One region of the Parageobacillus sp. KH3-4 genome, then DNA from elsewhere that is predicted to be linked to it. Evidence: riboswitches for the same ligand, from Rfam matches in the RefSeq annotation. Region 1 holds a riboswitch; each other region holds the start of a gene.
What was found. A riboswitch is a leader RNA that binds a small molecule or an ion and turns the genes downstream of it on or off. The one in region 1 is predicted to bind S-adenosylmethionine.

Region 1 (8,026 bases):
GTGATAATAAACGAAGTCGGATTTTTCGGGGAGTTCGTTTCTTGTTTGATTTGTATATCCGTTTGTTTTTTTACAGCAATATCCAATTTATCTTCCCCCTTTTTTATTTTGATGCATTTAATAATATAACAAATTCAATTGATTTTCTAGGTTTTTGCTTATGATTTACAAGTTTTGAAATTTCATAATACTTAAGCGATGTAACCATAAAAAGAGAATACAAGAAGTTCAAGTACTAATTATGTTATGAATCCAGCAAACTGAAACCGACGAAAAATAAAAATGCTTTGCCCTGTTTCTTTTTACGCAAAGTCCCAAAGCTTCACGTAAGTGAATAAGTATAAGCATTTCTCTTTCCATTCCGCTTATTTTCTTTTACAATATAATTGACTTACAGAGAATGGAAAGGGATGCAGTGATGAGAGTTCTTGAAACATATATCGTCGCGGGATTGACGGGTTTGCTGTTTTATCATCTCCATTCCCCCATTCCGTGGATGCTTGGAGCAATTACAGGAATGCTCCTATGGAAAACGGTCGTCAAGCGAAAGGTAGCAGCACCAAAAGCGTTATCCAACAGCGGACTTGTCGTATTAGGGACGTATTTCGGACTGTCTTTTACAAAAGAAACATTGGCGACGATCGCCCCGTATATTTTTCCTTTTCTGGTTGTCGCCGTTTTATTGATTGTCATTAATATTTTTAATAGTATCGCAGTGACAAAATGGACGCACATCGATAAAGTGACAAGCGTGTTTGCATCGGTTCCCGGCGGACTGTCGGAAATGGTCGCCGCAAGCGAGTCGCTAAACGCCAACACCGCTTTAGTGACGATTTTCCAAACGATTCGTTTATTAACGGTCGTTTTTCTTGTGCCATCCATCGTCGTTTATTGGTTAAACGGCAATTCAGCGGCAAGCGTCGCGACCGCTCAGGCGGCAGCGGCTTCTTCCGATGGCCATTATGCTTGGTTTTTATTAAGCATTTTTGGAGCGCTTCTTTTACGGAACGTCATTCCGGCGGCATACGTCGTCGGACCGCTCGCCGTAACAGCAGCAATGCATGTAGTCGGAGTGAACTTGCCGTCGCTGCCCGCATGGTTGATCATTTTGGCGCAAATCAGCGTCGGAATGAACATGGGAAACCGCATTACGTTAGAAGATATAAAGCTTGGCGGAAAATTCGGCTGGGTATATTTCCTGCTCGCACTAGTGCTGATCGTCCTTTCGTTCGGATGCGGCTATTTGTTTGCGAAATTAACGAATCTCCCGCTGGCAACCGCGCTATTAAGCCTTGCGCCAGGAGGGCTTGTGGAAATGGTATTAACAGCGCAAACAGTCGGGGGAGATCCGGCAATTGTCAGCTCCTTGCAATTTGTGCGGTTTCTTCTCGTCATTATTGTTGTGCCGAACGTTTTGAAATGGGTATTTCGCAAATTCCCATCAATGGCAGAAACGTCGTGAAAAAACCGCTCTGTTTCCGTTTTGAACAGAGCGGTTTTAATAAGCATCTCCGTTCTTTCTTATTATCATCTAGCCCGCGGGCGATCGGTTCGCATTGCTTGCTCCCGCGGCACCGCTTCTTCACGGCCGCTCACTTTCAGCCCGCATGAATGCCTAACCTTTTTCATTTTCTCATTTTGCCGGTTCGTAAAATTCGATCCATTCGCCATCAGGACCAAGGAAAAACAAATATTTCGCGCCGTTTGGCAGCGTCGTAATATCTTCCCATACAAACGGGACGCCAAGCGATTGAAGACGTTCTTTTTCTTGTTCAATCCCTTCCACCGTAAACGCAACGTGGTGCACCTTTCCTTCTGTCGGCAAATTCGGATTGTATCCTTCGATTAATTCGACAATGACAGAACCGTTTAATCCTAAAAATGCCAGTTTCATCGAACCGTTTGTATGTGTCATCTCATCGAGCAAGTCTAAACCGATTACATCTTGATAAAATTTTTTCGATGTTTCGATGTCTTTTACTTGAATGCCAACGTGTTCAAATTTTTTTACCGCCATCATATTTCTCTCCTTTTTTATTATTTTTAAGATTGAGAAAATACAGCCCGCAAATATGGGGTCATATGTACGAGGAAAACTCCCTTTTTTTCTAATCCACGGAAAATACAGCGGTCAAGCGCATAAGGAGCAGCGGCTTTCCATTCTTCGACTTCCGCAAGCGTCAAAATCAAATAAAAATCTTTTCCTTGCGTATGGCCATATAGTTGAAAAAAATTCGCGTAACAGTCAAAATGAAGCACTGTCTTTTTGTCAAATTGCAACAGCTGCTTTCTTACGCAGCGGGCGACATGGGAAGCGAACAATTCTGCTTTCAAATGCGCCGCCATATAACTGCGAATCGAGTCATTTTCGCACACCCGGCATTCCCACCTCCTTCTGGACATAAAAACCCCTTTCGCCTGAATGATGCGAAAGGGGCCAGCCGTCCTTATCATCCAAAGCGAAACCGCTTTGCGGGTTGGAGCACCTTGCGAAATATGCAGGTTGCTGTGGAGTCATCGAGCCCGGTCTCTCGTCCACTCTTGATAAGACTATATGTAGTTTGTTTTTATCTTATCATGGTATCTTTGTGATGACAATCATTTTTTGTTTTCTACCATAGAAAAGAGAAGAGCAAAAGCGCCCTCCCCTTCTTTATTTGTTATTGCGCCACTTCCGGCTTTTCCGAAGTGACACCGACGTCTTTCCATTTCCAAATGAATGGGTCGATATCAGCCGAATAGTTTTTCACGCGGTTGTTGACCGCATAAATGATCGAGCGGTATAGCGTCGGAATTACTGGCACCTCTTCATTCATTAACGCTTGCCATTCGTTGTAAATTTTTTTGCGGTATTCTTTATCAAACGCTTGCTCAGAATGGCCTTTTTCAAGCAATTCATCATTTTTCTCATTTACCCAGCGAGAAAGATTAAACATGACATTGCGGCCATATAATCCATACGGATCCACATCAGTTCCTGTTGCCCATGCCGCAGCGAACACATCGACTTTCGGGTCATCGTTCTGCACCATGTCATAGAACGAATTGAATTCCGCCAAACGGCCATCAACTAGCTGCACATTCAAGCCGACGTCTTTCCAGCATTGCATATAAAACTTCGCCAGCGGCTCGGCGATGTCCCCGCCGCTCATCGAAAGAAAATTAATGGTGAATTTTTTGCCATTTGGATCTTCGCGGAAGCCGTCGCCGTCGACATCTTTATATCCAGCTTCATCCAACAATTTTTTCGCTTTTTCTGGGTCATATGTGTATCCTTTCGCATTTTTGTCATGGTAGCTTGGGAAGGATGGCGGAATGAGCGTCGTTGCCGGAAAGCGCAAACCGTGATAAAGCCTGTCTGCGACTTCCTTATTATTAATTGCATACGCCATCGCTTGGCGAAGCTTTTTGTTTTGGAATTTCGGATTATCCATCACGTTTTCTTGCTTTTCCGCATCCCAATGGCCGAGTTTAAAGCCGATGTAGTTGTAAGCTAAATCAATTTTGCCAACAAATTGAATGTTTTTCGTCCCTTTCGCGCTGACATATTGATCTGTCGGGAATTCGGCAATGTCAATTTCTCCTTTTTTGAGCGCTTGCAATACGACTTGCGGGTTAACGACTTTTAAAATAACGCCTTTTAAGTTCGGTTTTCCGTTCCAATAATCGTCGTTGCGAACGAATTCAACCGATTCGCCCGGGACGATTTTTTTCACTTTAAACGGGCCAAAGCCAATTGGATTTTTGCGGATTTTATCCGATTTCGCCAAATCTTTAATCGGGACATCTTTTAAATAATGTTTTGGCAGCGGATGTGCCCAAATGCCCGTCATTACGGACGGGTTGGCATGTTTCCACGTAATGGTTAGCGTTTTGTCGTCAATGACTTTAATTCCGGAAATTTTGTCCGCTTTTCCGCTATGGTATTCCTCCATGCCGACGATATCTTGCATGAGCGCGTCTCCGTAGCGGACGCCTGTATAATCTTTATGGCCGATGACCAAGTAAGCATATTCTAAATCTTCCGCTTTGACCGGTTCGCCGTCATGCCATTTGACATTATCTTTAATTTTGATCGTCATCGTTTTTTTGTCGTCGGAAAGCTCGTATGTCGCCGCGCCGTCGTTCGTAATTTCATAGTCTTCGTTAAAACGGAACAATGGTTCGTCGAAAAATTGCAAAACTTCAGAATCTGGATCACCTTCGTAAAATGCATAGTTCAGTGTCCCTTCAAATGGCGTATCGGACACTAATCCGTAATTCAATACACCATCTACGATTTTCCCGTCATTTTTCACAGTCATCGGGAATTTGCTAATGTCTTCCTTTTGCGCCGCCTTTGTGTCCTTGCCGTCTTTATCGTTGCTTGTAGAACTGCTGCATGCCGTCAATCCTAATAAAAAGACGGCAAACACTACGAAAAACCTCCAATGCCATGTTTTCCTCATTTTTTCTCCCCCTTTATCCTAATCGTTGTCTTGCATCAGCCGCGCGCTTTAACGCCTGGCCGATAAAATTTATGCATAACATCATTACTAAAATAAGCAATGATGCTGGTAACCAAACCCACCATTTGTTTTGCAAAACATCGGGATTCATCGCATAGCTGACAAGCGTTCCCAAACTTGGCGTGCTTTCCGGCAAGCCGAAGCCCAGATAGCTTAGTCCGGACTCAATCCCAATATTTCCGGCAAGGTTTAATGTTAAGTTTACAATAATGATCGAGCTTAAATTGGGCAAAATTTGAAAAATAATAATTTTCCAATCCGGCGTGCCAAGCGTTTTCGATGCGCTTACGTAGTCCAACTCCCGCTCCGCCAGCGTTTTCGCCCGGATAAGCCGCGCCTTTCCTGTCCATAAAAAGGCGCTCATAATAAGAATAAACGTAAAAATATTATATTTAGGCACAATCGCCACAAATACAATCACAAACATTAAAAATGGCAGCACAAGGATAAAATCGATAATGCGCATGATCATGTTGTCAATCACTCCGCCAAAATATCCGGCGATAAGGCCAACGGTAAGCCCTATCAAACCAGTGATCAGCGTAATCGCCAAACCAATGGTAAATGAGTTTCTCGCACCAATAATAAGCTGTCCGAAAATATCCCTTCCCCCGTAATCCGTGCCAAGCCAATGCTCCGCGGACGGCGGAGAGTAAATGGCCAGCAGGTCCACCTTGACAATTTCGTCTTGGTCTAGTAGTAGCGAAGCGCCATACACGACGATCAAAATCAAGGAAAGAAGAATGAGAGAACCGAGAGCGAGCTTATCCTTCACCAATTCACGCCACATAATAGAAAGGCTTGAAGGGCTTTTTTCATTTTGTCCATGGACCAATTGTGGATCGCCTAGTTCTGCTTTCATCATTATGTCCCCCCATCCATTACTCAATGCGAATCCGCGGATCAACAGCGCTTAAAATAATGTCGGACAAAAGCGTCCCGATTAACGTAGCAAGGCCGGAAATCATCACAAGCGCGGTGACGACGCTGTAATCCCGCTGCAAAATCGACTGCAAAAACAACTGCCCTATTCCCGGATAACTAAAAATGGACTCGAGAAAAATCGATCCGCCAATTAATCCGGTAATCTCATACCCTAAGAAAGCGGCAATTGGCAAAAATGAATTTCGCAAAATATGACGCCAATAAATGCTTGATTCTGGCACTCCTTTTGCACGTGCGGTTTTAACAAAGTCCTTCACCTTTGTATCGATAATTTCACTGCGCAAATATTGAATTGTCCCAACGGTGTTGATCAACGCCCCAGACAGGGCAGGAAGCAAAAGATGGTTCAGCTTGCTTAAATAATAGGCAAACGTGCCCTTTTCGACTTGAATATCGACGCTTCCCCCCGTCGGAAACCATCCTAGCTTGAATCCGAAAATAAACAACATAATTAACGCAAAAATAAACAGCGGGGTGGCAAAGCTGACGTAGCTGTACCCAACGATTAATTTATCCGCCCAAGAGTCGGTCCATCTTCCCGAAACAATTCCTAAAGGAATCGCGATCATGTACGTTAATATTAAGATCGCCGCAGACAGCAAAACCGTATTCCACATTCGCCCGGCCAGCAAATCGTTGACAGGCTGCTTATGAATATAGGATATGCCAAGATCCCCTTGCAGCAAATTTTTCATCCAGCGCGCATATTGAACGTGCACCGGATCATTGAGCCCGAGCTTTTCTTTCATTTCCTCGAGCGTTTGCGCATCCATTTTTGGATTGCTCGCCAGCTGTCCTGTCAATGCATCCCCAGGCATCGCCTTTGCCAACAAAAATACGAGAACACTTAAAAGAAATAGCTGCGGGATCATAATGATGATTCGTCGCAATATAAATTTCAGCATCGTGTCGTCTTCCTCTCTTTACGGAATGGCAACGGAATGCGTCTTGGAAATTTTCTTTAACGGATACACCCTTCCTTCATCATCAAAATAGCGATGGTACGACTGTTTGTATTCCTTTTCGACCTCTTCACGGAGCTGAAGCTGCTGCTTTCTCTGCCGCGGGTCTGCGTTTGGAATCGCGGAAAGGAGGCGCTTTGTGTAAATGTGCTGCGGATGATGAAAAATTTCCTCACTCGTTCCTTCTTCGACAAACCTGCCGCGGTACATAATCCCGATGCGATCGCACATATGGCGGATAATGCCTAAGTCATGGCTAATAAATAAATATGTAAGCTGAAATTCTTTTTGAATCTCTTTCATAAAATTCAGCACTTGCGCCTGCACCGATACATCCAGCGCAGATACTGGCTCATCGGCAATAATGAGCTTCGGATTGAGCGTAAGCGCTCGCGCAATGCCGATCCGCTGCCGCTGCCCTCCGGAAAACTCATGCGGATATTTGTAAATCGACTCCGGGTTTAATCCTACCCTTTCGATAAAATATTGCACTTTCCGTTTTTCTTCCTGCGGCGATAGCTTTTCAAAATTGCGGATCGGTTCGGCAATAATATCGAGCACTCGTTTGCGTGGATTAAGCGACGAATACGGGTCTTGAAAGATCATTTGAATGTCTTTCCGGTACGGATAAAACTGCCGGCGGCTTAGTTTCGTCAAATCGGTGCCCTCCAATAAAATTTCCCCCGCCGTTGCTTTAATGAGCCCGATAATCGTGCGGCCCGTCGTCGTTTTTCCGCATCCTGACTCCCCGACAAGCCCGTATGTTTCTCCTCTCCTTAACTCAAAGCTGATATCATCGACCGCCTTCACATAATCGACGATGCGGCGGAAAAACCCTCCGCGCACCGGATAATACACTTTTAAATGATTTACTTTAAGAAATGCCATAGCCCACGTCCCCTATATGATCATCTGGAAAATAGAAATGTTGATAACATGTGCAACGAACCCAATGTCCCGGCTCGACTTCTCGCAAAATCGGATTTGCTTCATGTTTGGACTTATCAATCCAGCTGATTCGCGATTGGAATCGGCAGCCTGTCCGCGGCATCTTTTGCAAGGAAGGAACGATTCCTTGAATGACATGAAGTTTTTCCTTGCGGGTTTGTGCGGACGGAATCGACTGCAGTAATGAACGTGTATACGGATGAAGCGGATGATGGAATAACGTTTCCACATCAGCCAATTCAACAATTTCTCCCGCGTACATGACAGCGACGCGATCGGCCATTTCGGCAACTACTCCTAAATCATGGGTAATTAAAATAATGCCGGTTTTCATTTGCTGCTGGAGCTCTTTTAATAATCCCATAATTTGCGCTTGAATCGTTACGTCCAAGGCGGTTGTCGGCTCATCCGCAATAATGAGCGACGGTTCGCAAGCGATGGCGATCGCAATCACCACCCGTTGTCTCATCCCTCCTGAAAGCTCATGGGGATAGCGATAATATGTTTTTTCCGGATTTGGAATGCCGACACGCTTTAATAGTTCTAACGTGCGTTGTCGTTTTTCCGCTGCGGACAATTTCGTATGATAATCCATTCCCTCTTCGATTTGCCGTCCTATCGTCATCAACGGGTTCAATGCCGTTAACGGATCTTGGAAAATCA
Region 2 (8,026 bases), 1.8 Mb from region 1:
TTTCGGCTTTTACAGCGGCACCCTCAAGTGAACACAAAACGCATTCACGTATTTGGCTTTTCCCGCGGCGGAGCGATGGCGCTTCATACGGCGATTTTGGAGCCAACAGTTTGTTCTGTCGTCGTCTGGGGCGGGGTTTCTGACATTGCCCTGACATATTGGGAGCGGGAGGATTTGCGGCGAATGTTGAAACGGGTGATTGGGGGAACGCCGGCGAAATATCCGGAACGCTACCGATGGAGAACACCATTGTATGAAATTGAAAAAATTCAGGCGCCTGTGCTGATTATCCATGGGGAAAAAGATCAAAACGTTTCGATTGAACATGCGTATCGCCTTGAAAAAAGGCTAAAAGAGACAAATAAACGAGTGACAGCATGGTATTTCCCAAATTTTACTCATTATTTTCCCCCTAAAGATAATCGTGAAACGGTTCGCCGGTTAACGGCATGGATGAAACGGCAACCGGATGTATGATACGATAAAAAGAAAAGGGGTGTGTTTCATGGGCATGCCGCTGGAATTGCAAACACTCATTGTAACAAAAGGCAAAGAAAAGCGAGTAAAAGACAATCTATTTATTTTAGAAAAGGAAGGATATCGCATTTATCCGATTGATGTTCCACTTGAAGTAAGAAGAACGTTACAAAGCGAAGCGAGCGGCCAAGCGGTGGTGAAAAAGTTGGAGCTTGCCGACAACCGAACGATTGTCACGTATGAGCTTATTTCATTGCATTCGACGAATTAGAAAAGGAGGGAACGATTCCCTCCTTCAATGTTATGCGATTGGGCCTCCAAGCGCTTCGATTTCCGAGGCGATATGTTTAAATTTCTGGAAGTTTTCCCGGAATTTTGCGGCGAGCTCTTTTGCCTTTTGTGCATACGCTTGTTTATCGGTCCACGTATTTTGCGGTTGCAGCACTTCGTCTGGCACGCCAGGAATATGAATTGGAATTTCTAAACCGAAAACAGGATCTTTCACCATTTCGACATTGTCCAGTTCGCCTTCGACAGCAGCTTGCACCATTGCGCGGGTGTAAGCAAGCTTCATGCGGCTACCGACACCGTACTCTCCGCCTGTCCATCCTGTGTTAACGAGAAACACCCGCACGTTATGTTCAGCGATTTTTTTGCCGAGCATTTCCGCATATTTTACAGCCGGAAGCGGCAAAAACGGTGCGCCAAAGCAAGTCGAGAATGTCGCTTGCGGGGAAGTGATGCCTCGCTCTGTGCCCGCCAATTTGCTTGTATAACCGCTTAGGAAATGGTACATTGCTTGTTCACGAGTCAGCTTGCTAATCGGCGGCAATATTCCAAACGCATCTGCTGTTAAGAAAATAATCGTCGATGGATGACCAGCGATGCTTGGATCAACGATATTATGAATCGCCTGAATTGGGTAAGCGGCGCGCGTGTTTTCCGTTAGCGTAGCATCATCATAATTTGGCAGTCTCGTATGTTCATCGATAATGACGTTTTCGAGAACTGCACCGAATCCGATTGCGTCAAAAATTTGCGGCTCCTTTTCCCGCGACAAGTTGATGCATTTTGCGTAGCATCCGCCTTCGATATTAAAAATGCCTCGGTTCGACCAGCCGTGTTCGTCATCGCCAATGAGACGGCGGTTTGGGTCGGCGGAAAGCGTCGTTTTTCCTGTGCCAGATAAGCCAAAGAATAGTGCGACATCCCCTTCTTTACCGACGTTTGCTGAACAATGCATCGATAAAATTCCTTGTTCTGGAAGTAGATAGTTCATCACAGTGAAAATCGACTTTTTCATTTCTCCGGCATATTCTGTTCCGCCAATTAGCACAGTCCGCCGCTCAAAAGAAATAATGATAAACGTTTCCGATCTCGTTCCATCAACAGCAGGGTCTGCTTTAAAGTTTGGCGCGCAAATAACGGTAAATTCCGCTTTGTGAGTTTTTAGCTCCTCTTCTGTCGGACGAATAAATAATTGGTGTGCAAATAAATTGTGCCATGCAAATTCGTTAACGACTTGGATAGGTAGGCGGTATTTTGGGTCAGCGCCGGCGAATCCTTTAAAAACAAATATTTCATCTTTTTTCATTAAATAATCCAGTACCTTATTGTATAAGTTTTCGAAAACTTCTTCAGAAATCGGCTGATTTGTTGTTCCCCAATCGATTTTTGCTTTCGTCGCCGCTTCTTCTACAATGTATTTATCTTTCGGGGAGCGGCCCGTATATTTTCCTGTTGTTACTGCCACCGCGCCAGTTGCGGTTAATTTCCCTTCGTTTCGTTGCAATATTTTTTCCACGAGTTGAGCTACCGATAAATTGTGACATACGTTTGGTTTTTGTAATAATAAAGAAAGTTTATTTGTCATTTTTGCAATCCCCATATTCAAAACCTGCCTTTTTATTTTTAATGATACCTGCAAATAGTATAACACATTTTTGTTATTAGTCCATACTATTTAGCACAATTTCTTTTATTTATTTTTCTTATTTTGTCCATAAAAAATTTGTCTTTTTGTTCATAAAAAATTTATCTAATTTTGTTGACTTTCTTTATTTAATTACGTTAAGATAACTCATTGAACGGATACTCTTATCCCGAGTCGGTGGAGGGACAGGCCCGATGAAACCCAGCAACCGTCACAACTAGAAATGTGTGAAATGGTGCTAACCTGTGGCAAGGCAGCGTCCTTGAACGATAAGAGTGAAAGGAGCAATACGATTGCAATGACCTTTCCTCACCGTTACAGGAAAGGTTTTTTATTTATATGTATAAATAGGGAATGAGTACCGTATCATCTGCAGTTTGCGGGAATGCCGCTAATTTAGACGTTCGATTATAAAAAGAGGAGGAAACTGCCGAATGTCAAAAAAAAGACGTTTATTTACTTCGGAATCTGTAACGGAAGGTCATCCTGACAAAATTTGTGACCAAATTTCCGATGCGATTTTAGATGCCATTTTGGCGAAAGACCCGAATGCCCGCGTTGCATGCGAAACGAGCGTTACAACAGGGCTTGTGCTCGTAAGCGGGGAAATTACGACATCGACATATGTGGATATTCCGAAAATCGTTCGCGACACGGTTCGCGAAATTGGCTATACTCGCGCGAAATTCGGTTTTGACGCAGATACTTGCGCCGTATTGACGTCGATTGACGAACAGTCTCCGGACATCGCGATGGGAGTCGATAAGGCGTTAGAAGCCCGCGAAGGCCAGATGACTGATGAGGAAATTGAAGCGATCGGTGCCGGAGACCAAGGATTAATGTTTGGATTTGCCTGCAATGAAACAGAAGAATTAATGCCGCTTCCGATTTCCTTGGCACATCGTTTAGCTCGCCGTTTGGCAGAAGTGCGCAAAAAAGATATTTTGCCATATTTGCGCCCGGACGGCAAAACGCAAGTAACGATAGAATATGATGAAAATGAAAAACCGGTACGTGTCGATACAATCGTTGTATCAGCGCAACATCATCCGGAAATTACACAAGAACAAATTGAGCGCGATATTAAAGAACACGTTATTAAGCCAGTCGTGCCAGCAGAGCTGATCGATGAAAACACAAAATATTTCATTAATCCGACAGGTCGTTTTGTCATCGGCGGACCTCAAGGTGACGCTGGTTTAACAGGACGAAAAATTATCGTTGACACGTATGGCGGCTATGCCCGTCACGGCGGCGGTGCGTTTTCTGGAAAAGACCCGACAAAAGTGGACCGCTCCGCAGCCTATGCCGCGCGCTATGTGGCGAAAAATATCGTTGCTGCGGGACTCGCAGATAAATGCGAAGTGCAGCTGGCATATGCGATCGGTGTTGCAAGACCGGTTTCCATTTCCATTGATACATTCGGTACCGGAAAAGTATCGGAAGACATTTTAATTAAAGTAGTGCGCAGCAATTTTGATCTTCGTCCAGCCGGCATTATTAAAATGTTGGATTTGCGCCGCCCAATTTATAAACAAACAGCCGCCTATGGCCATTTCGGACGCACGGATATCGATCTTCCGTGGGAACGTACAGACAAAGCGGAAACGTTGAAAGAACAAGCTCTTGCGTTGGCAAAGAAAGAATAGAACGATAAAGAGAGGTAGAATAGCCAGTAAAGAGAGAGTTACGTGTTTATGTAACTCTCTTTTTTTGCGTAATGCAAGGTATTTCTGCTTCAGTCAGGCATTGACCTAAACATAAGTGGGGCTATTACGGCGGCAATAAGAAATAGCGAGAGCGATAAAAAAGGGTTAAAATAGGAAAAGGAACAATGGGACGATATGATGCAATAAATAACGAAAGTAAATCATATCGTCCGATAATATGAACGTCATTTGTTTTTATTTTGGTTGCAGTGATTTATAGTACTGCCCTTTTTCTACATATTCGCGGCGAATTCGCTCCATCTCGCGGACATCTTCGTCGGTTAATTCACGAATGACTTTAGCGGGACGGCCAAATGCGAGCGTGTGCGGCGGAATTTTTTTTCCTTGTGGGACAAGGCTTCCGGCACCGATAAACGCTCCTTCGCCAATCTCTGCGCCATCGAGAATAATCGAGCCCATGCCGATTAAAGCGTTTTTTCGGATGATGGCGCTATGTAAAATGACTTGATGGCCGACGGTTACACCATCTTCAATGATAAGTGGATTGTTTGGACTTTGATGCAAAATTGAGTTATCTTGGATATTGACACGATTGCCGATGATCGTTGGAGCGACATCTCCGCGAATAACAGTATTAAACCAGATGCTTGTTTCTTCCCCGATGACCACATCACCGGTAATGGTGACATAATCGGCAATGAAGGCAGATTCTGCAATTTTCGGAAACTTTCCTTTGTACGGGTAAATCATACGCTTCTTCCCTTTCCTTTTATAAAATGGTTCGGTATTATTATTGTACAGATAGTGGCACGATTCGTAAACGGAGGAGATTGCATGATGTGGACATGGGAGGCAAATGAAGGGAAAGGAACAGTTGTGATTGTCCACGGAGCGGCAGAGCATCACGGGCGTTATAAATGGTTGATCGAACAATGGGTACAAAGCGGTTATCATGTTGTCGCAGGCGATTTGCCTGGACAAGGGCGGACAACGAGAAGAAAGCGCGGACACATTCAGTCGTTCGATGAGTATATTAATGAGGTGGCCGATTGGATCATAGAAGCGAGACAATTTCATGTACCGGTGTTTCTTCTTGGACATAGCATGGGAGGGCTTGTTGTCATCCGCACGTTGCAGGAAAAAAGGCTTCCTGTGCAAGGGGTTATTCTATCTTCTCCATGTTTAGGGCTTGTGTCGTATCCGTCAAAAGGGTTGGATATGTTATCAAGAGTATTGAATCATATTGCCCCATCCCTTTTAATCGATTCGGGACTGTCTGTCGAGTTGGCGACAAGAAATAAAGAAGTGCATGAGTCGGATAAACAGGATGAACTTTATGTGACAAAAGTATCTGTCCGTTGGTATCGCGAACTAATGAAGGCGATGGAATTGGCTTCTCGCCGCATTCAGCAGTTTCCTGATATTCCATTGCTGCTTATGCAAGGCGGGGACGATAAAATTGTCGATAAGACAGCCGTAAAAGAATGGTTCAATCGTTTGGCGATATCGGAAAAATTGTATAAAGAATGGAGTCAATTATACCATGAAATTTTTAACGAACCGGAGCGAGAAGATGTTTTCTTATACGCAAAATCGTTTTTAGATACACAATGCCGAATGTATCGTTAGATAACGCAAACGCATCTGAGGTGAGCCAGTTGAAAATCCCGACGCATCCGATCACTCTTATGAAAAAAGTATATCGCGACGTTTTTCCAGTTGTGCATCGCGAATTGGCATATTGGAAACAAAGGGCACAAAATATTCCAGACGCGGAGCTTCGCAAACAAGCGTTGGCGAGCATTGAAACCAAAACGTTTCACTGTGAGGGCGGCTCCATTTTATCATTGTTAGCAGGAGAAAAAATGGAAGAGTGCATTCGTTTTATTGTCGCCTATCAAACGATCAGCGATTACCTAGATAATTTATGTGATCGAAGCACTTCATTAGACCCGCTCGATTTTCGTGCTCTGCATGAATCGATGCCTGACGCGTTATCGATTGATGCAAGCGTGTCGAATTATTACCGGCATCGCCAAGAACAAGATGACGGTGGCTATTTACATGACCTTGTACGAACATGTCAAAGCGTTTTAAAGAAAGTAACGCATTACGATAAAATTGTACCGTTTTTGCATGAATTGGCTGGATATTATTGTGATTTGCAAGTACATAAACACGTGAATGTGGAGGAGCGGGTCCCTCGCCTCGAAAAGTGGTTCAAGCAATATAAAGATCAGCTTCCGCCGATGGAATGGTACGAGTTTTCTGCTTGTTCCGGTTCTACGTTAGGCATTTTTTGTTTAGTTGCCTACGCGTTTGCCGAAACGTTTCATGAGAAAATGGCAAAGCAAATACGTGACGGTTATTTTCCGTATATTCAAGGTCTGCATATTTTGCTTGATTATTTTATTGACCAAGAGGAAGATCGTCTAGGAGGAGATTTGAATTTTTGTTTTTATTATCCAAATCAGTCCGTTTTGCTAGAACGGCTTTGCTATTTTATTGAAGAGGCGGACCGCCATGTGAATGAATTGCCGCATGGGGCATTTCACCGCCTTATTCACCGCGGGTTGCTCGGCTTATATTTATCTGATGAAAAAGTAAAGAAACAAAAAGAGTTGCGCCGTCTTGCGAAAAGGCTTGTTCGGGCTGGCGGAATCGTCTCTTGGTTTTTTTATTGGAATGGAAAAGCATATCGGTTATGGCAAAAAAAGCGCTCCTTCACCGCAAAATAAAGAGGCTGCCCCAATTGGGAGGGCAGCCTCACGCTCGCTTTTCCAGCGCGATAATAAAGGGCGGGTTGTTCATTTGGTTGATAAATTCATATTTTAATACGTGAGCTCGCTTTTGGTCTATCGCTTTTGTATAGTGAAGAAGCGCGTCACGTTCGATGACGCCTTCTGGATGGCCATGATAAACGACAACGACGATGATTCCTTCTTTTGCCATAATTTGTAGCAGTTGCTCAATAGCGCGGATCGTGGAATCCGGTTTTGTTACAATACGTTTATCGCCACCTGGCAAGTAGCCGAGGTTAAATATCGCTCCGGTGATGCGGCCATGATAAATAGCGGGAATTTTTTCGATCAGTTGATCGTGGCTTGCTTGAAATAGCGTCACCCGCTTTAACATGTTATGTTCTTGAAGGCGGGCGGAAGTTGCCGCAATCGCCTCTTTTTGAATGTCAAAGCCGAACACGTGGCCGGATTCTCCCACGCGCTGTGCCAAATAAAGCGTATCATGCCCGTTTCCAACCGTGGCGTCGACGGCGATATCCCCTTCGTTCACGGCAAGGTTCATCAATGTTCGCGTAAAAGGGAGAATTTTCGCTAATTTCATTGCTTCACCACTTCTTTTTTGTAATACTTCCCTTGATAGCTGTCGCGTCGTTCGAGTTCGGCATCAATCGCGTTTAACACTTCCCATTTGTTGACGCTCCACATTGGCCCGATCATTAGATCGATCGGTCCATCCCCTGTAATTCGGTGCACAATCATTTCCGGAGGCAAAATTTCCAGCTGATCGCAAACAAGGTTTACGTATTCTTTAAATGACAAAAATTGGACTAATCCTTTTTCGTATTGCTTTACCATTGGCGTCCCTTTCAATAAATGAAGCAAATGGATCTTGATCCCTTGAATGTCCATGCTTGCCACTGTTTTCGCTGTTTCCATCATCATATCGTAATCTTCGAGCGGCAGCCCGTTAATAATATGCGCACAAACGCGGATTCCATGTTTGCGAAGTTTTTCGACTCCGTCGACAAAGCATTGGAAATCGTGGGCGCGGTTGATTAGCAATGCCGTCCGCTCGTGCACCGTCTGCAAACCGAGCTCGACCCATAAATACGTGCGCTCGTTCAGCTCTGCCAAATATTCGACAACGTCGTCTGGAAGGCAGTCCGGGCGCGTGGCGATGGACAGCCCGACAACTCCGTCCAAGT
Region 3 (8,026 bases), 550 kb from region 1:
ATCTAACTGGGCAACAACCGCAACCAAAAATTATTGAAGAATGTCCGGATACGTATTTAGAAGGATTAGAATTTGCTCTACAAGATGAACAAAAAACAGTCGATTTTTATCTAGATATTGCATCGGAAACAAGTAATCAATATGTAAAAGAGACGTTTCGCCGAGCAGCCGCAGATGAACAAAATCACGCAGTTTGGTTCTTATACTTTTTTGCAAAACAAAAACAACGGTAAATCACTGTTTTTCTATCTTTGCCGATCGAAAAAAACGTTCCATTTCGGAACAACAATATCTACTTTAAGCCAATCACAGCAGTTATTTGATTTTTCGCACTTCCATGCCAGCGTATAGCATGTGCCGCCTCTTTGTCTCCATGCTCGCTCCGCTTTTATGAGTTTCTCAAAAGTGGAGCGGTTTCCGCGCTCTCTCTGCTTTTGGAGAATTTTCTCCTCCTCTCCCCCATCTTCCTGTTTCTTCGAATGCTTCTAACGCCGCTTTTCCTGTTGTTTCCGCTGTTTCCTTTTACTATAATGAAACTAAATAACGAAAAAGCTGGAGGTTATGTATGTCAAAAGAAAATTCCTTTGATATTGTATCGAAAGTTGACTTATCGGAAGTTACCAATGCGATCAACATCACGCTGAAAGAAATTAAAAACCGCTACGACTTTAAAGGCAGCAAAAGCGACATTTCCTTGGAAAAAGACGAGCTTATTCTTATTTCCGACGACGAATTTAAATTGGAACAGCTTAAAGACGTGCTGATCGGCAAGCTCATTAGGCGGGGCGTGCCGACGAAAAACATTCAATACGGCAAAATTGAGCCTGCTTCCGGAGGCACGGTGCGCCAGCGCGCCAAGCTTGTGCAAGGCATTGACAAGGAAAATGCGAAAAAAATCAACACGATCATAAAAAAAACCGGCCTGAAAGTGAAAAGCCAAGTGCAGGACGACCAAATCCGCGTCAGCGGCAAAAGCAAAGACGACTTGCAAAAGGTCATCGCCGCAATTCGCGAAGCTGATTTGCCGATTGATGTGCAATTTGTCAATTATCGATAAAAAAGATGTTACGGGTGCTAAGCGCCCGTAGCATCTTTTTTTATGCTCTTTCCCTCTATTTTCACATTTATGTTAAAGAAAAAAACTTAACCCAACAATACTAGACGTAATGATCAGCAAAACAGCAAAAGCAATTGGAAGAATGTCCCGCACCAATTGCCCTTCATGTCCAGACTGGCTAGTGATAGAGGCCGCTAAGACAATTCGCGACGGGGAAGCCATGGTCATGTTCGCTGCGGAGACGTTTTGTGCTGTGGCATATAATAGTGCAGGACTATGTAATTGCTGGGCCATCGTGCTTTGAAAATGGGAAAACATAGCGTTCGCTGCACTGTTGCTGCCGCTCATGAATCCGCCGATTGCGCCGATAAACGGAGAAGCGATGATAAACCACGAGCCTACTAATGCAGCAATATGGGCAGCCAGGAAATTCGTCATTCCCGCTCCCTCCATCACGCTCGACATCGCGATAAAACCCGTTGTTGCTATTGCGGCAGGATATACTTGTTTGATGGTTTTTCCTATACAAATTTTTAGTTGAACGCCAGTCAGTCGATATAGCCATATCGCTGTCAGCGATGCAAGGAGCAGGGCAAAACCCGGGCTATACAACAGCTCTAAGTGAAAATGATATTTTGGCCATTGAATAACTAGCATACTCGCAACTATTCTTCTACATGCAGCAGAGAAATGGGAAACAAATATATATATTGTTAAAACGGCATATGGTGCCATTGCCTTATAAAAATTCCCCTTTCCAATCACTACATGCGCCGCGGCTGTCTTTCCCCTCTTTTTGCTGATCAATGTCTTTACTTTCCAATAGATAATGAGCGCACAAGCTGCGGCACCGCCTGCCAATACGCCCGCCAGCTCTGTAGATACGTACACGCTTGTCGCCCACGTAACAAGCGATAACACAAAAGAAACGAGAAAAATGGAGTCGAGATGCTGTTTGACCGACTTTTTTCCGCCACTAACCGCTACAACCATAAACGCATAAAATACATAAAGTGGAATGCTTACTAGCGCGCTATACTCCCCCAGCTGACGCAAAGGAACTCCAGACAATTCCGCATTAATGACCGTACCGATGGCAAGCGCGCCCCACGGCACGGCCGACTGCGTTAATAACGATAATACCATTGTTTTTTTCGCCGAAAATCCGAACGCAAGATATAATGGGGCAACGATCACAACAGCGACGCCAAATCCGCTAACCGCTTCTAGAAAAGGTCCTAAAGAGGCAGAAATAAGCAGCCCTTGCTCTGCCTGCGAGCGGCAAAAGCGAGATAAGCCATAAGCCATCGCATTCATCGCTCCGCATTCATTCAGCAAGTTGTATAAAAACAGCCCAAATACTAATACATAAATGACCGTAACGGACAACAGCATTCCTCGAACGGAGGAATGCAATAAATTTTGCACCGGCGCATCAAAAGAAAAATAGGCCAATACGGATGCCAATCCATACGAATAAACAGCAGTATGCAGCGCCGGCATTTTAAGCCACACTAAACAAATGAGAGCAAATAAAATAGGCAACCCTGCTAATAAGAAATGAACCGCATGATGCATGGAACATCTCCCCTCCCCTTTTTATCCACTATAGTGGATATATATATATTATTCTCCACAAAAAGCGCGAGTCAAGACAAAATTTCCACTATAGTGTAATATATACAACAAGGAGGAAGGCAATTATGAATTTTGGAAAAAACGTGCGGGAAGCAAGAAAGCGAAAATCCCTTTCATTGCAGGCATTATCAGAAAAATGCGGCGTTAGCCGCTCGATGCTATCGCAAATCGAGAGAGGAGAAAAAAATCCCACCATTCAGGTAGCTTGCCAGATCGCGGAAGGGTTGGACATGACTCTTTCGCAATTATTAGGAGAAGATGAGCAAAGCGAAGTCATTATCATTAGAAAAAGCGAACGATATATATACAAAGACGAGCGCAGCGGCTTTGAGCGCCATCTTTTATCCCCTTCTTTTCCGGCAAAAGGGATTGAGTTTGTTTTCAATATGATTCCGCCAAAACAAGAGTCCGGTGTTTTTCCGAAGCATAAAAAAGGAGTGAAAGAGTATATATCCGTAGCCAAAGGAAAGTTGAGAGTCGTACTAGGAACGCGATCATATGACTTGGCAGAAGGAGATTCGATATACTACGAAGCTGATGTTGAACATCGTTTCATTAATATTGGCGAGGAAGAATGCCACTACTACTTAGTCATTGATTCCAATCACGAACGTTCACTATAGTGAACTACGCTATTTTCACTAACGATTTTCTCATCAAGGATCGAATATTTTCATGAAAGCGATTCCTTTGTATTGAATATTTTCAGAAAATGCTTTACATTATATATTAATTAAATGTTAAAACGTTTGGCCACAACTTCATAGCGAATTTCTTATCAAGAGAGGGGGGAGGGACTGGCCCGATGAACCTTCAGCAACCTGGCGAAAGCCAAGGTGCTAAATCCAGACAGGCAAAAAACGCCTGGAAGATAAGAAGAGACGATACATAAAAAGTCTTCTTCTTATAGAAGGCTTTTTTCTTTTACCATTTTCACAGAACATAGAACGGGGGAATGAGCGTGGGTCTTTTGGAAGATTTGCAAGAACGAATTGTCATCGCCGATGGCGCAATGGGAACGCTGCTATACTCCCATGGCGTCGATCGATGTTTTGAAGAATTAAATTTGTCGAGACCGGAAGACATTCTTCATATTCATGAAGCATATATCGCCGCAGGCGCCGAGGTCATTCAAACGAATACATACGGCGCCAACTATGTCAAGCTTGCCCGCTATGGACTCGAAGATGAAGTGCCATCTATTAACCGCGCGGCGGTGCGGCTGGCGAAACAAGCGGCGAAAAATAAAGCCTACGTGCTCGGAACGATCGGCGGACTGCGCAGCATCAACAAAAGCGCCGTTTCCATCGATGAAATAAAGCGGACGTTTCGCGAACAATTGTTTGTGCTGTTAAACGAAGACGTCGACGGCTTATTGCTCGAGACGTATTACGATTTGGAAGAATTAAAGACAGTGCTTGCGATCGCACGCAAAGAAACGGATAAGCCGATTATCGCGCACGTCACCCTCCACGAAGTCGGCGTTTTGCAAGACGGCACTCCGCTTGCCGAAGCATTGGCGCAATTAGAACAGTTGGGAGCCGACGTTGTCGGGCTCAACTGCCGTCTCGGCCCATACCATATGATCCGCTCACTCGAGGAAGTGCCGCTGCCAAGCAAAGCGTTTCTTTCTGCGTATCCGAACGCAAGCCTGCCGGATTACCGCGACGGGCGGCTTGTTTATGAAACAAACACCGACTATTTTAAAGAAACGGCGCTGGCGTTCCGCGAACAAGGGGTGCGCCTCATCGGTGGGTGCTGCGGCACGACGCCGAAGCATATCGAAGCGATGGCAATCGCCTTAACGGATCGAACCCCGGTGCAAACGAAAACGGTGAAGCAGCGCCATATTTCCGTTTCCATATCATCGGATGAACCAAACGCGGCACCGCCGCTGCAAGATATCGTCCGCAAGCGCCGTTCAGTGATCGTCGAACTCGATCCACCGAAAAAACTAGGCATCGCTAAATTTTTAGAAGGCGCCAAAGCGCTCAAAGAAGCGAATATTGATGCATTGACATTGGCCGATAACTCGTTGGCGACTCCACGCATTAGCAATATGGCGCTCGGCACAATCGTCAAAGAGCAGCTTGGCATTCGCCCGCTCATTCATATCACATGCCGCGATCGCAACTTGATTGGGCTGCAGTCGCATCTGATGGGCTTGCACACGCTCGGCATCACCGACGTGCTCGCTATTACCGGCGATCCGTCGAAGATCGGCGATTTTCCTGGGGCGACATCCGTCTATGATTTATCGTCCTTTGATCTCATTCGTCTAATTCGCCAATTTAACGAAGGGCTTTCCTATTCTGGAAAACCGCTCGGGCAAAAAACAAATTTCTCGATCGCCGCAGCGTTTAACCCGAACGTACGCCATTTGGACAAAGCGGTCGAACGCCTTGAGAAAAAAATTCAATGCGGCGCCCATTATTTTATTACTCAGCCATTATACTCCGAACAAAAAATCGAAGAAGTGTACGAAGCGACAAAGCATCTTGAGACGCCGATTTACATTGGCATTATGCCGCTAGTAAGCGCGCGCAACGCTGATTTTCTTCACCATGAAGTACCTGGCATTACGCTTTCCGATGAAATCCGCTCCCGCATGGCGTCATGCGCAAACGACCCGGTGCAATCGGCACGCGAAGGAATCGCCATTGCCAAGTCGCTCATTGACGCCGCTTTTGACTTATTTAACGGCATCTACTTAATCACGCCGTTTTTGCGCTATGAAATGACCGTCGAACTCGTTCGCTACATTCACGAAAAAGAACAAGCCGCTCAAGAAAGGGAGGTACTCCATGGGTAACATAACATTGCAGCAACAGCTCGAAAAAAAAATATTAGTTATTGATGGCGCAATGGGAACAATGATTCAAAGCGCGCAGCTTTCAGCCGATGATTTCGGGGGCGAGCAATATGAAGGCTGCAACGAATATTTGACGCTCACCGCCCCCCATGTGATCGAACGCATTCATGAAGCATATTTGCAAGCGGGAGCCGACATTATCGAAACGAACACATTTGGCGCGACTAGCATTGTGTTGGATGAATATGAGCTCGGCCATTTAGCGTTTGAATTAAACATCGAAGCGGCCAAATTGGCGCGCAAAGTCGCCGACGCTTACTCTACCCCTGAATGGCCGCGCTTTGTCGCCGGTTCGATGGGACCGACGACAAAAACGTTGTCCGTCACGGGCGGCGTTACGTTCGAGCAATTAGTTGCCGCTTATGAAGAACAAGCGCGCGGGTTATTGCTCGGCGGCGTCGACTTGCTTCTGTTAGAAACATGCCAAGACACGTTAAATGTCAAAGCCGGCTTTATTGGGATTACGAAAGCATTCGCCTCTGTCGGAAAAAAAGTGCCAATTATGATTTCCGGGACGATTGAACCGATGGGAACCACGCTCGCCGGCCAAACGATCGAATCGTTTTTCATCTCCGTCCAGCATATGAATCCGTTTGCCGTCGGCTTAAACTGCGCAACCGGCCCGGAATTTATGACCGACCATTTGCGCACGCTCGCTTCCTTGGCGAACACGGCCGTTAGCTGTTATCCGAACGCCGGGCTTCCGGATGAGGAAGGCCGCTATCACGAAACGCCGGATATGTTGGCGAAAAAAATCCAACGGTTCGCCGAAAAAGGCTGGATTAACATCGTCGGCGGCTGCTGCGGGACAACGCCGGAACATATCCGCGCCATCGCCGAAGCAGTCCGCGGCATTCCGCCGCGGCCGGTTCCAGCGTCGTTTGACGTCCACGCCGTCTCCGGCATTGATCCGCTTATTTATGATGAAACGATGCGTCCGTTGTTTGTCGGAGAGAGAACAAACGTCATCGGTTCGCGCAAATTCAAACGATTGATCGCTGAAGGAAAATATGAAGAAGCGGCGGAAATCGCCCGCGCGCAAGTAAAAAACGGCGCGCATGTCATCGACATTTGCTTAGCTGATCCAGACCGCAACGAACAAGAAGATATGGAAAAATTTATCCAGCAGGTCATCAAAAAAGTAAAAGTGCCGCTTGTCATTGACTCGACGGATGAACGTGTTATTGAACGAGCCCTCACTTATTCGCAAGGGAAAGCAATTATTAACTCGATTAACTTGGAAGATGGGGAAGAACGGTTTGAAAAAGTCGTTCCGCTCCTTCACAAATACGGCGCCGCCGTTGTCGTCGGAACGATTGATGAACAAGGGATGGCGATTGATGCCGAGCGGAAGCTGGAGATCGCCTTACGTTCATATGACTTGCTTGTGAATAAATACGGCGTTTCCCCACGCGACATTATTTTCGACCCGCTCGTATTCCCTGTCGGCACAGGCGACGAACAATATATCGGCGCCGCAAAAGAAACGATCGAGGGTATCCGCCTCATTAAAGAACGGCTTCCGCAATGTTTAACGATACTCGGCATTAGCAACGTCTCTTTTGGGCTTCCGCCGGTGGGCCGCGAAATTTTAAACTCTGTCTTTTTATATCATTGCACACAAGCCGGGCTCGACTACGCAATCGTCAATACGGAAAAGCTAGAACGGTTCGCTTCGATTCCGGAAGAAGAAGTTCGATTGGCCGAAGAGCTTCTGTTTAACACGAACGATGAAACGTTAAACATGTTTATCCAATTTTACCGCGATAAAACGAAAGAGCCGAAAAAAGCGAAAACAGAGCTTAGCCTTGAAGAGCGGCTCGCGCGCTATGTTATCGAAGGCACAAAAGAAGGATTGTTCGCCGATTTGGAACAAGCGCTGCAAACGTATGACGATCCGCTTGATATCATCAACGGTCCGCTGATGGCGGGAATGGATGAAGTCGGGCGGCTGTTTAATGACAACCAGCTTATTGTCGCCGAAGTATTGCAAAGCGCGGAAGTCATGAAAGCAGCGGTCGCCTTTTTAGAGCCGCATATGGAGAAAAAGGAAGGCAGCACAAAAGGAAAAGTGATTCTCGCCACCGTCAAAGGCGACGTGCACGATATCGGCAAAAACCTAGTCGACATCATTTTAAGCAACAACGGCTTTCATGTCATTGATCTAGGAATTAAAGTAACGCCGCAAAAACTGATCGAAGCTGTTCAAGCGGAAAAGCCGGATATCATTGGCTTATCCGGACTTCTTGTCAAATCCGCCCAGCAAATGGTCGTCACCGCCCAGGATTTGCGGCAAGCGGGCATTTCGATTCCGATTTTAGTCGGCGGCGCCGCGCTGACGCGCAAGTTTACCGAAAACAAAATCGCTCCGGAATATGACGGCATCGTCTTATATGCAAAAGACGCCATGGAAGGGCTGGCATTGGCAAACCAATTGCAGCAAAATGAAATTGAGTATA
Region 4 (8,026 bases), 400 kb from region 1:
CGACGCCATCCATTAAAAACGAAGCTCCTGCTGATACTTGTCCTGTTCCGATGCGGGAAGCAAGGACAATCCCGCCGAGCGCGGCAAAAAATCCGCTGATCACGTACGCATATGTGCGATAGCGGTTGACAGGGATTCCCGAAAGCCGCGCTGCTTCTCGATTCTCTCCCGTCATATAAAACAATCTTCCCGGTTTGGTATATGCTAAAAATAAATGAGCAGCAACGACGACCACTAGCATTAATAAAACAGAAAACGGGATGCCGAATACTTCCCCTTGCCCGATAAATAAAAAGGAAGGAATGAATTTGCCCGGCGCTGTTCCTCCGTCTGGAAGCGGCATATCGTTGTAAATGGAAAATCCTTTCGTATACGTCAGCTGCACGCCGTTAATCGCATACATCGTCGCCAGTGTAGCCAATAAATCCGGCAATTTTAATTTCACGATTAATAACGAGTTTAATAAGCCGACGGCGACTCCCAGCAAAAGCGGAACAAGCAATGTCACAAGAATTTCTTGGCGGTATAATACGAGCGCTGCGGCGCTGGCGATCGTTGCTAGGCTGACGGTCGAACCGACGGATAAATCAAACCCATCCACAATAAGCGAAAATGTGATGCCAATGGCGACGAGTGTGACGATGGAAATAGACCGTAAAATATCGCTGAAATTTTCGTACGTGAAAAAACGGTCAAGAGTAATACCAAAATAAGCAATGACAACAAGAATGGCAAGCAGTGTACCATGCTTATATAAAAATTCAAGAAGAGATGGTGCTTGCTTTTTCTTGGTGATCGAAACGGCTGGTTGTGCCATCCAAATCCCCTCCGTTGCAGTAATAGATTAATTGTTCATATGTGATATCACGAGCGGAAACACGTTTGACAAGTTGCCCGTCCACCATGATATAAATCGTATCAGCAATCTCGAGCAGTTCTTGAAATTCGCTTGTTAAATATAAAAGCGCTTTTCCTTCATCGGCGAGGGAGCGGATGATCGAAAATACTTCTTGTTTCGCATTGACATCAATCCCTTTTGTCGGTTCGTCAAAAATGAATACATGAGCGTTTGTCTTTAACCATTTGCCAATGACGACTTTTTGCTGGTTGCCGCCGCTTAACTGTTTGACAACCGCTTGCGGAAAAGGCGGATGAATTCGCAACGCATCCACTAACCGTTGCGCAACTTCTGTTTCTTTCTTCCGCAACACCCATTGCCATTTTGTTAATGATGATAATAGTTGAACCGTAAGATTCGTACGGACCGTTTCATTTAAGAAAAGCCCTTGTTTTCTCCGTTCTTCCGGAATAAGGCAAATTCCGGCCGCAATCGCTTCTTTTGGTGAGGAAAACGTATAACGCTGTCCATCGATCCACCATTCTCCCGCCGTTTTTGCATGGGCGATTAAACTTTCGGCGAGTTCGGTTTTCCCTGCTCCGGCAAGTCCGGCAATGCCGACGATCTCCCCTTTATGAATTTGCAAATCGACCGTTGTGCCTGTTTTCGCGATGCGCAGCTGTTTCACTTTAAAAAGAATGTCGTCACTGTATGTGCGCGCTTCTTTTTGCACGGTTGCATAGGCGCGTCCAACCATATATTGAATCATTTCTTCTAGTGAAAGGGTGGAAACGTCGCCATGGTGGACGACGTTTCCGTCACGCAAAATGGTGACGCGGTCGCAAATCTCTTTTACCTCTTTCAATTTGTGAGAAATATAAATGAACGAAACTCCTTGCGCTTTTAAATCGTTGATAATCGTAAACAGCCGCTTTGTTTCCGTTTCGCTGAGCGCGGCGGTCGGCTCATCTAAAATAATGTATCGGGCCGATGAGGAAAGCACTTTTGCTAAAACGATGAGCTGTTTTTCATGCAAGGTGCATTCGCGAATAAGCTTGTTCGGCGAAATCGACAGACCGACTTGGCGCAAAAGCTCTGCGGCCCGCTGTTTTTGCTGTTTCCATGAAAGGAGAGGTTTTTGTTTTGCATCAGCGATGTCATCAGCGGCAATATTTTCATAGACGGTCAGCGATGGAAACAAGGCGGTATCGACTTCTTGAACAACTAATCCAATGCCTGCTTTTTTCGCATCAGCAGGAGAAGAAAATCGGCGCTCTTCTCCGTCTATTGTAATCGTACCTTTGTCTGGAAAAAGGGCTCCAGCGAGAATTTTCATCAATGTGCTTTTCCCAGCTCCATTCATCCCTAAAAGGGCGTGAACTTCTCCTTTTCGCACATGGAGATTCACGCCGTTTAATACGTTTACCGCGCCAAACGATTTATAAATATTGTTCATGTAAAGTCCGTTCATTTGTTTTTCACCTGTGCTTCCAATGTTTTCATCCAAGGGGAAATGGCAACATTAGATTGCCCCCAGCCAGAAATGTATTGATGAAGGTCTTTCATCGATACTTGTTGGTTAGGCAAATCGGATCGTTTGACTAAATGCGGTTCTAATGAATAAATGTTTGGCGTTTTCTCACCAGCAATTTTTTGATAAGCAAAGCGAACTTGAACGCGTCCGACTTCGGCTGGGTCCGTCGCCGTTGTAGCGACCCAAGGGCTATTTGGTTTTTGCATCAATTGCAAATCTTCATCGCTTAAATCGATTCCATATACTTTAATCTCATTGCGTCCTGCCTGCTCGATCGCACGCGTTGCGCCTTTGGCAAATTCATCCCAAGTCGCGAAAACAGCGTCAATATCGCCTTTATTCGGATATTTTTTCAAAATCGCTTCCATTTGCGTTTGTGTGTCTAAAGCAGTATTGGCGCTGGCTGTACCGAATTTCGCCACTTCTTTGATGTTCGGATAGCGTTTTTTAAACGCATCGTAAATCACGTGGCGCCGTTCCATCGGTGTAAATCCGCCAACCCAAATGGTGACGATGTTTCCTTCACCGTTTAAGTCTTCGGCCAACGTTTTTAACGTCTTCCAGGCAAGGCTGTAGTCATCTTGGTCAATCACTGTTACGCCCGGGATGTTTAAATCATTGTCGAATGCAACAACCGGAATGCCTTTGGCGACTGCCTTTTTCACCGGACCTTCCAACGCATCCGCGCGCCCGTGATCCAACAGAATTGCATCGACGTTTTGCGTAATTGCTGTTTCGACATAGGAAGCCATTTTCGTCAAATCGTTATCCGCATTGTAAATTTGCACTTCGCCGCCAAATTTCTGCACTTGTTCTTTTACGCCAGCGATATACTGAGAAGAAAACGTGCCGATCGACATTTGCATAATGGCGGCAATTTTTATCGGTTTCTTTAATTTTTCAGGGATATCTGCCTGTTCGGTTGGTGCTGCTGTTGTTTTGCTTGTTTTCTCGGCTGCGCCATTTTCTTGTTTGGCTGGTTTCGGACTGACGGCATCTTGTTCGTTCATGCAGCCGCTAAGGATGACGAGAACGGAAAAAAGCAGTGCAAATAAATAGTGAAGTCTAAATTGCTTCATGGTGTTCCTCCCTTTGCGAATAGTGCTGGCAGCTCTGTTTCATAGTTGCCGCGGATGATCCCTTTTTCAGTAATAATGGCCGTGATGAGATCATGCGGCGTTACATCGAACGCTGGATTATAAACGTTTACGCCTTCTGGAGCGATTCGCGTTCCGGCGATATGCGTCACTTCCTCTGGATTGCGTTCCTCGATCGGAATATCTTCCCCTGTTTTTGTCGCTAAATCGATCGTTGATAATGGTGCGGCGACATAAAAAGGAATGTGGAATGCCTTAGCGAGCAGTGCCAGCCCCAAAGTGCCGATTTTATTGGCGGTATCGCCGTTGGCTGCAATGCGGTCGGCGCCGACAATGACAGCGGTAATGTTTTTCGCTTTGATCGTCTGTGCCGCCATATTGTCGGTGATAAGCGTCACGTCTACGCCGGCTTGCATTAGTTCCCACGTTGTCAATCTGGCCCCTTGCAGGACAGGGCGTGTTTCCGATGCATAAACATGAAGATTTACCCCTTTTTCTTTCGCCAAATAAAATGGAGCGAGCGCAGTGCCATAGCGGGCGGTTGCGATCGAGCCGGCATTGCAAATGGTTAAAATGCGGTCGCCGTTTTGAAATAAGGAAAGCGCGTGCTCTCCAATGCGTCGGCATACGTCTTCATCTTCAATTTGGATGCGGATCGCTTCATGGATGAGCGTCGTTTTTGCTTCATTCACAGAGGAAGAATGGGCGATGCTGGAAACGAGCCGGTCTAACGCCCAAAACAAGTTCACCGCCGTTGGTCGGGAGCTTGCCAAGTAGTCGCGGTCCTTTAGCAATTGCTCTTTAAACGTTTCCAGTGATTCTGTTTCATATCGTTGTGCAGCAAGAGCGAGGCCGTAAGCAGCCGTAATGCCGATCGCAGGTGCGCCGCGCACCTTTAACGTGGCGATTGCCTCCCATACATCCTCGATGTCTTTTAACTGTAAATATTCCGTTACTAATGGTAGTTTTTGTTGGTTTAAAATCGTGATATGAGTATCGTTCCACTCTACAGAACGCGGAATTGCGAAAGGTTCTGCCATATCGTTCTTCCTTTCATTACGTTAATTCGTTGTGGTTAACGCTGCTTGCGCGAAAAGAGAGCGAATCTCTTTTGTGGTAGACAATGTTTCACGCTGCAAAATGAGACTTCTGCCAAGGCGAAGGGCATGGCGTTTTGCTTGTAAGCGATCTTCTTTATCTTCAATGCCGTCAAGGTCGGCAACATGCGCCAAGCCGATCGTGCGGCGGATGACTTCACATCCAGCAAAGCCGATGGCATCGATAAACACATGGTGCAGCACGTCTTCCAATAATCCTTCCGTTTTAGCGTATGGCTCTACATTATGGGTGTGCCAAAGGTCGGAAAAGACGTTCACAAACACATTCCAAGCTTTGTCGATATGAGCGAATAGCGGCTCTTGTTGTTGCTCCGGGCGGGACAGAGCGTTTAATAGCAAGTTTGCGAAAAATTGCCCGATATCAAAGCCGAATGGGCCATAAAACGCAAACTCTGGATCAATGATTTTCGTTTCTTCATCGCTGGCAAAAATGCTGCCGGTATGCAGGTCTCCGTGGATGAGCGCGTCTCCTTCGGTTAAAAACTTGCGCTTTAATTTGGCGACTTCCAAGTGGAGCTTATCATCGTTCCAAAGCGCTTCTACGTCGTTGCGCAGCTCATCTTCAAAATTGTTCGTCTCATGATCAAAGAACGGATCGGTAAAGACAAGATCCTCGGTGATTTTGCATAGTTCCGGATTCACAAAGCTTTGTGCCAATTGTTTTTTTTCTTGTTGATTCATGCCAAAGTCGGAAGTGTAAAATAACGTTTTTGCGATAAACTCTCCGATATGTTGCGATAGAAGCGGATACGTTTTTCCTTCAATCAATCCTTTGCGGGCGATTTGCAAATGAGACAAATCTTCCATCACGGTAATGGCTAAAGATTCATCGGAATAGTATACTTTTGGCACGTATTGTGGCACGTAGCTCGCAAATGTGCGCAACGCATTGCTTTCAATAACAGCGCGTTTTAATGTGAGCGGCCAGCTTTCACCGACTACTTTTGCGTACGGGAGCGCTTGTTTTATGATAATTCCTTTCTTTGCATGCTGATCGACAACGCGGAAAACAAGATTTAAGTTGCCGTCGCCAATTTCGCGGCAGGCAAGCGGTGTTCCTTCCGGAAAGAGCCCAAGGCGGACTGCAAGAGCAATTGCTCCTTGTTCCGTTAATGGTTCATAAACCGTTGGATGAGAAACTGGCATAATGTAAAACTCCTCCTTCATGTAAATTAAAAAGCCTCTTTCTGCGTAGAAAGAGGCTTGAAGATTCCGTATCTTCGCACCTCTTATCTTTCAGAAAGAACGAGTCTTTCTGTTGGACTTAGCACCGTGCCCTGCGGAAGTAACGAACTTCCGGCGCCAAAAAGTGCGCCCTATCTCACGATAGTATTACGGTCGGTTGCTGGGCTTCATTGGGCCAATTCCCTCAGCCAACTCTTGATAAGAGTATGCCGCTATATTCATTTTGTAATTTTCGCTATGTTAGCAATTTTTGATGTTTTTATGCTTGATACGAATCATACATGGTTATGAAACGGTTTGTCAACACTTTTTTGCAAATTTTTTTCGGCGGCGATGTAATCAGCTATGCGGCGGTCCGCAAAAATCGGGATTTGTTTTCGCGCTTCGTTTACTTTTGCAAGGTCGATTTGCGCCGTTAATGTACAAGGTTGTTCGCTTGCTTCCACGACGATTTCCCCCCATGGATCAATCACCAGCGAATGGCCGGCAAAGACGTTGTTTGGATCGCTCCCAGCGCGGTTGCACGCGATGACGTAGCATTGATTTTCAATCGCGCGCGCTGCAAGCAGCGTGCGCCAATGGGAAAGGCGGGGAAGCGGCCATTCGGCGACGACAAATAACACTTCCGCCCCTTGGACCATATGGGCGCGGACCCATTCCGGAAAGCGGATGTCATAACAAATGACGCCAGCACATTGAGTGTTTTCTAATGTGAATAATCCCATTTTTTCCCCTGATTGCAAGTAAAGATGTTCATTCATCAGCTGGAATAAATGGAGTTTGCTATATTCGCCAACGATGGCGCCGTTTCGGTCGGCGACGTACATCGTATTAGTGACGCCATTTGCAGTTTTTTTAGCAACAGATCCAGCAACGATATTGACATGATGTGTTTTCGCTAATTTCTGAATGAACGCTTTTGTGCGTGCACCGCCCTCATCGGCAATTTCATCAAGGCGGGTTAAATCATAACCGGTCGTCCATAATTCAGGAAGAACGATAATATCTGGACGATCTTTTGCAATTTTTTCTATCTCTTTTTCCACGCGCTGTTCGTTTTCTGCGGGATTGCCAAAGGCGATATCCAGCTGAAGACATGCAATTTTTATTATCATCGAAATTCACCTCGAAAAAATTTACTTTACATTTTGATTTTTACGATATATGATTTTTCACTAGAATTTCAAGAAATTTTTGAGAAGGTGTTCATGATGAAACAGTTTCCTCCATCCGAGTTACTGCAGAGCCTGCCAAAGCAGTTTTTTGCTTCGCTTGTCGATAAAGTCGCGAAAAAAATGGCGGAGGGGCATGACGTGATCAATTTAGGGCAAGGCAATCCCGATCAGCCGACTCCTCCGCATATCGTTGCGGCGATGCAAAAGGCGGTGGCGAACCCAAAATATCACAAATATTCGCCGTTTCAAGGATATTCCTTCTTGAAACGCGCGGTTGCCGCGTTTTATGAGCGCGAATACGGCGTTACTGTTGACCCGGAAAAAGAAGTAGCGATTTTGTTTGGCGGGAAGGCAGGGCTTGTCGAGATTCCGCAATGTCTAGTTAATCCGGGGGATATTGTGCTCGTGCCTGACCCGGGATATCCGGATTATTGGTCGGGGATTGCGCTCGCGCGTGCGGAAATGGTGATGATGCCGTTGCGTGCGGAAAATCAGTTTTTGCCCGATTATGATGAAATTCCGGCAAGTATCGCGGAAAAAGCAAAAATGATGTTTTTAAACTATCCGAATAACCCGACTGGGGCGATTGCTTCGCAGGAATTTTTTGAAGAAACGGTGTCGTTTGCCGCCAAACACGGAATTTGCGTCGTTCATGATTTTGCATACGGTGCGATCGGCTTTGACGGAAGAAAACCGGTTAGCTTTCTCCAAGCAGAGGGGGCAAAAGAAATTGGCGTGGAAATTTATACGTTCTCCAAAACATATAATATGGCGGGCTGGCGAGTGGCATTTGCCGTTGGAAATGAAAGCGTGATTGCGGCGATTAATTTGCTGCAAGATCATTTATATGTGAGCTTGTTCGGCGCCATTCAAGAAGCGGCAGCGACCGCCCTTCTTTCCTCGCAGCGTTGCGTCGAGGAGCTTGTCGCCTTGTATGAATCGCGGCGCAATACGCTCATTGACGCGTTGCGGCGAATCGGCTGGGATGTCACTGCCCCAAAAGGTTCGTTTTTTGCGTGGCTGCCGGTACCGAACGGCTGGACATCGGAACGTTTTTCCGATTATTTGCTAGAAAAAGC

Region 2: another riboswitch for S-adenosylmethionine. It lies ahead of metK (methionine adenosyltransferase); the one in region 1 lies ahead of MWM02_RS12380 (hypothetical protein).
Region 3: another riboswitch for S-adenosylmethionine. It lies ahead of MWM02_RS15180 (bifunctional homocysteine S-methyltransferase/methylenetetrahydrofolate reductase); the one in region 1 lies ahead of MWM02_RS12380 (hypothetical protein).
Region 4: another riboswitch for S-adenosylmethionine. It lies ahead of mtnK (S-methyl-5-thioribose kinase); the one in region 1 lies ahead of MWM02_RS12380 (hypothetical protein).

The regions. Positions count from the first base shown of each region.
Region 1 is NZ_AP025627.1:2,457,837-2,465,862, forward strand. It holds gene MWM02_RS12365 (YeeE/YedE family protein) at 1-86, opposite strand, end outside; gene MWM02_RS12370 (AbrB family transcriptional regulator) at 419-1,462, shown strand; gene MWM02_RS12375 (VOC family protein) at 1,634-2,017, opposite strand; gene MWM02_RS12380 (hypothetical protein) at 2,044-2,376, opposite strand; SAM riboswitch class I at 2,445-2,551, opposite strand; gene opp4A (oligopeptide ABC transporter substrate-binding protein) at 2,661-4,448, opposite strand; gene MWM02_RS12390 (ABC transporter permease) at 4,462-5,370, opposite strand; gene opp4B (oligopeptide ABC transporter permease) at 5,390-6,358, opposite strand; gene MWM02_RS12400 (ABC transporter ATP-binding protein) at 6,377-7,303, opposite strand; gene MWM02_RS12405 (ABC transporter ATP-binding protein) at 7,290-8,026, opposite strand, start outside.
Region 2 is NZ_AP025627.1:684,512-692,537, forward strand. It holds gene MWM02_RS03520 (alpha/beta hydrolase family protein) at 1-477, shown strand, start outside; gene MWM02_RS03525 (DUF2584 domain-containing protein) at 506-748, shown strand; gene pckA (phosphoenolpyruvate carboxykinase (ATP)) at 779-2,365, opposite strand; SAM riboswitch class I at 2,572-2,686, shown strand; gene metK (methionine adenosyltransferase) at 2,845-4,059, shown strand; gene MWM02_RS03540 (gamma carbonic anhydrase) at 4,315-4,830, opposite strand; gene MWM02_RS03545 (alpha/beta hydrolase) at 4,918-5,709, shown strand; gene MWM02_RS03550 (tetraprenyl-beta-curcumene synthase family protein) at 5,739-6,818, shown strand; gene mnmM (tRNA 5-(aminomethyl)-2-thiouridylate-methyltransferase MnmM) at 6,847-7,422, opposite strand; gene mnmL (tRNA modification radical SAM protein MnmL/YtqA) at 7,419-8,026, opposite strand, start outside.
Region 3 is NZ_AP025627.1:3,007,510-3,015,535, forward strand. It holds gene MWM02_RS15160 (ferritin-like domain-containing protein) at 1-233, shown strand, start outside; gene MWM02_RS15165 (YajQ family cyclic di-GMP-binding protein) at 566-1,057, shown strand; gene MWM02_RS15170 (L-lactate permease) at 1,130-2,635, opposite strand; gene MWM02_RS15175 (helix-turn-helix domain-containing protein) at 2,761-3,318, shown strand; SAM riboswitch class I at 3,468-3,573, shown strand; gene MWM02_RS15180 (bifunctional homocysteine S-methyltransferase/methylenetetrahydrofolate reductase) at 3,657-5,507, shown strand; gene metH (methionine synthase) at 5,500-8,026, shown strand, end outside.
Region 4 is NZ_AP025627.1:2,854,049-2,862,074, reverse strand. It holds gene MWM02_RS14395 (ABC transporter permease) at 1-817, opposite strand, end outside; gene MWM02_RS14390 (sugar ABC transporter ATP-binding protein) at 762-2,309, opposite strand; gene MWM02_RS14385 (sugar ABC transporter substrate-binding protein) at 2,306-3,451, opposite strand; partial or broken gene mtnA (S-methyl-5-thioribose-1-phosphate isomerase) at 3,438-4,509, opposite strand; gene mtnK (S-methyl-5-thioribose kinase) at 4,531-5,733, opposite strand; SAM riboswitch class I at 5,814-5,977, opposite strand; gene MWM02_RS14370 (carbon-nitrogen family hydrolase) at 6,048-6,887, opposite strand; gene MWM02_RS14365 (pyridoxal phosphate-dependent aminotransferase) at 6,984-8,026, shown strand, end outside.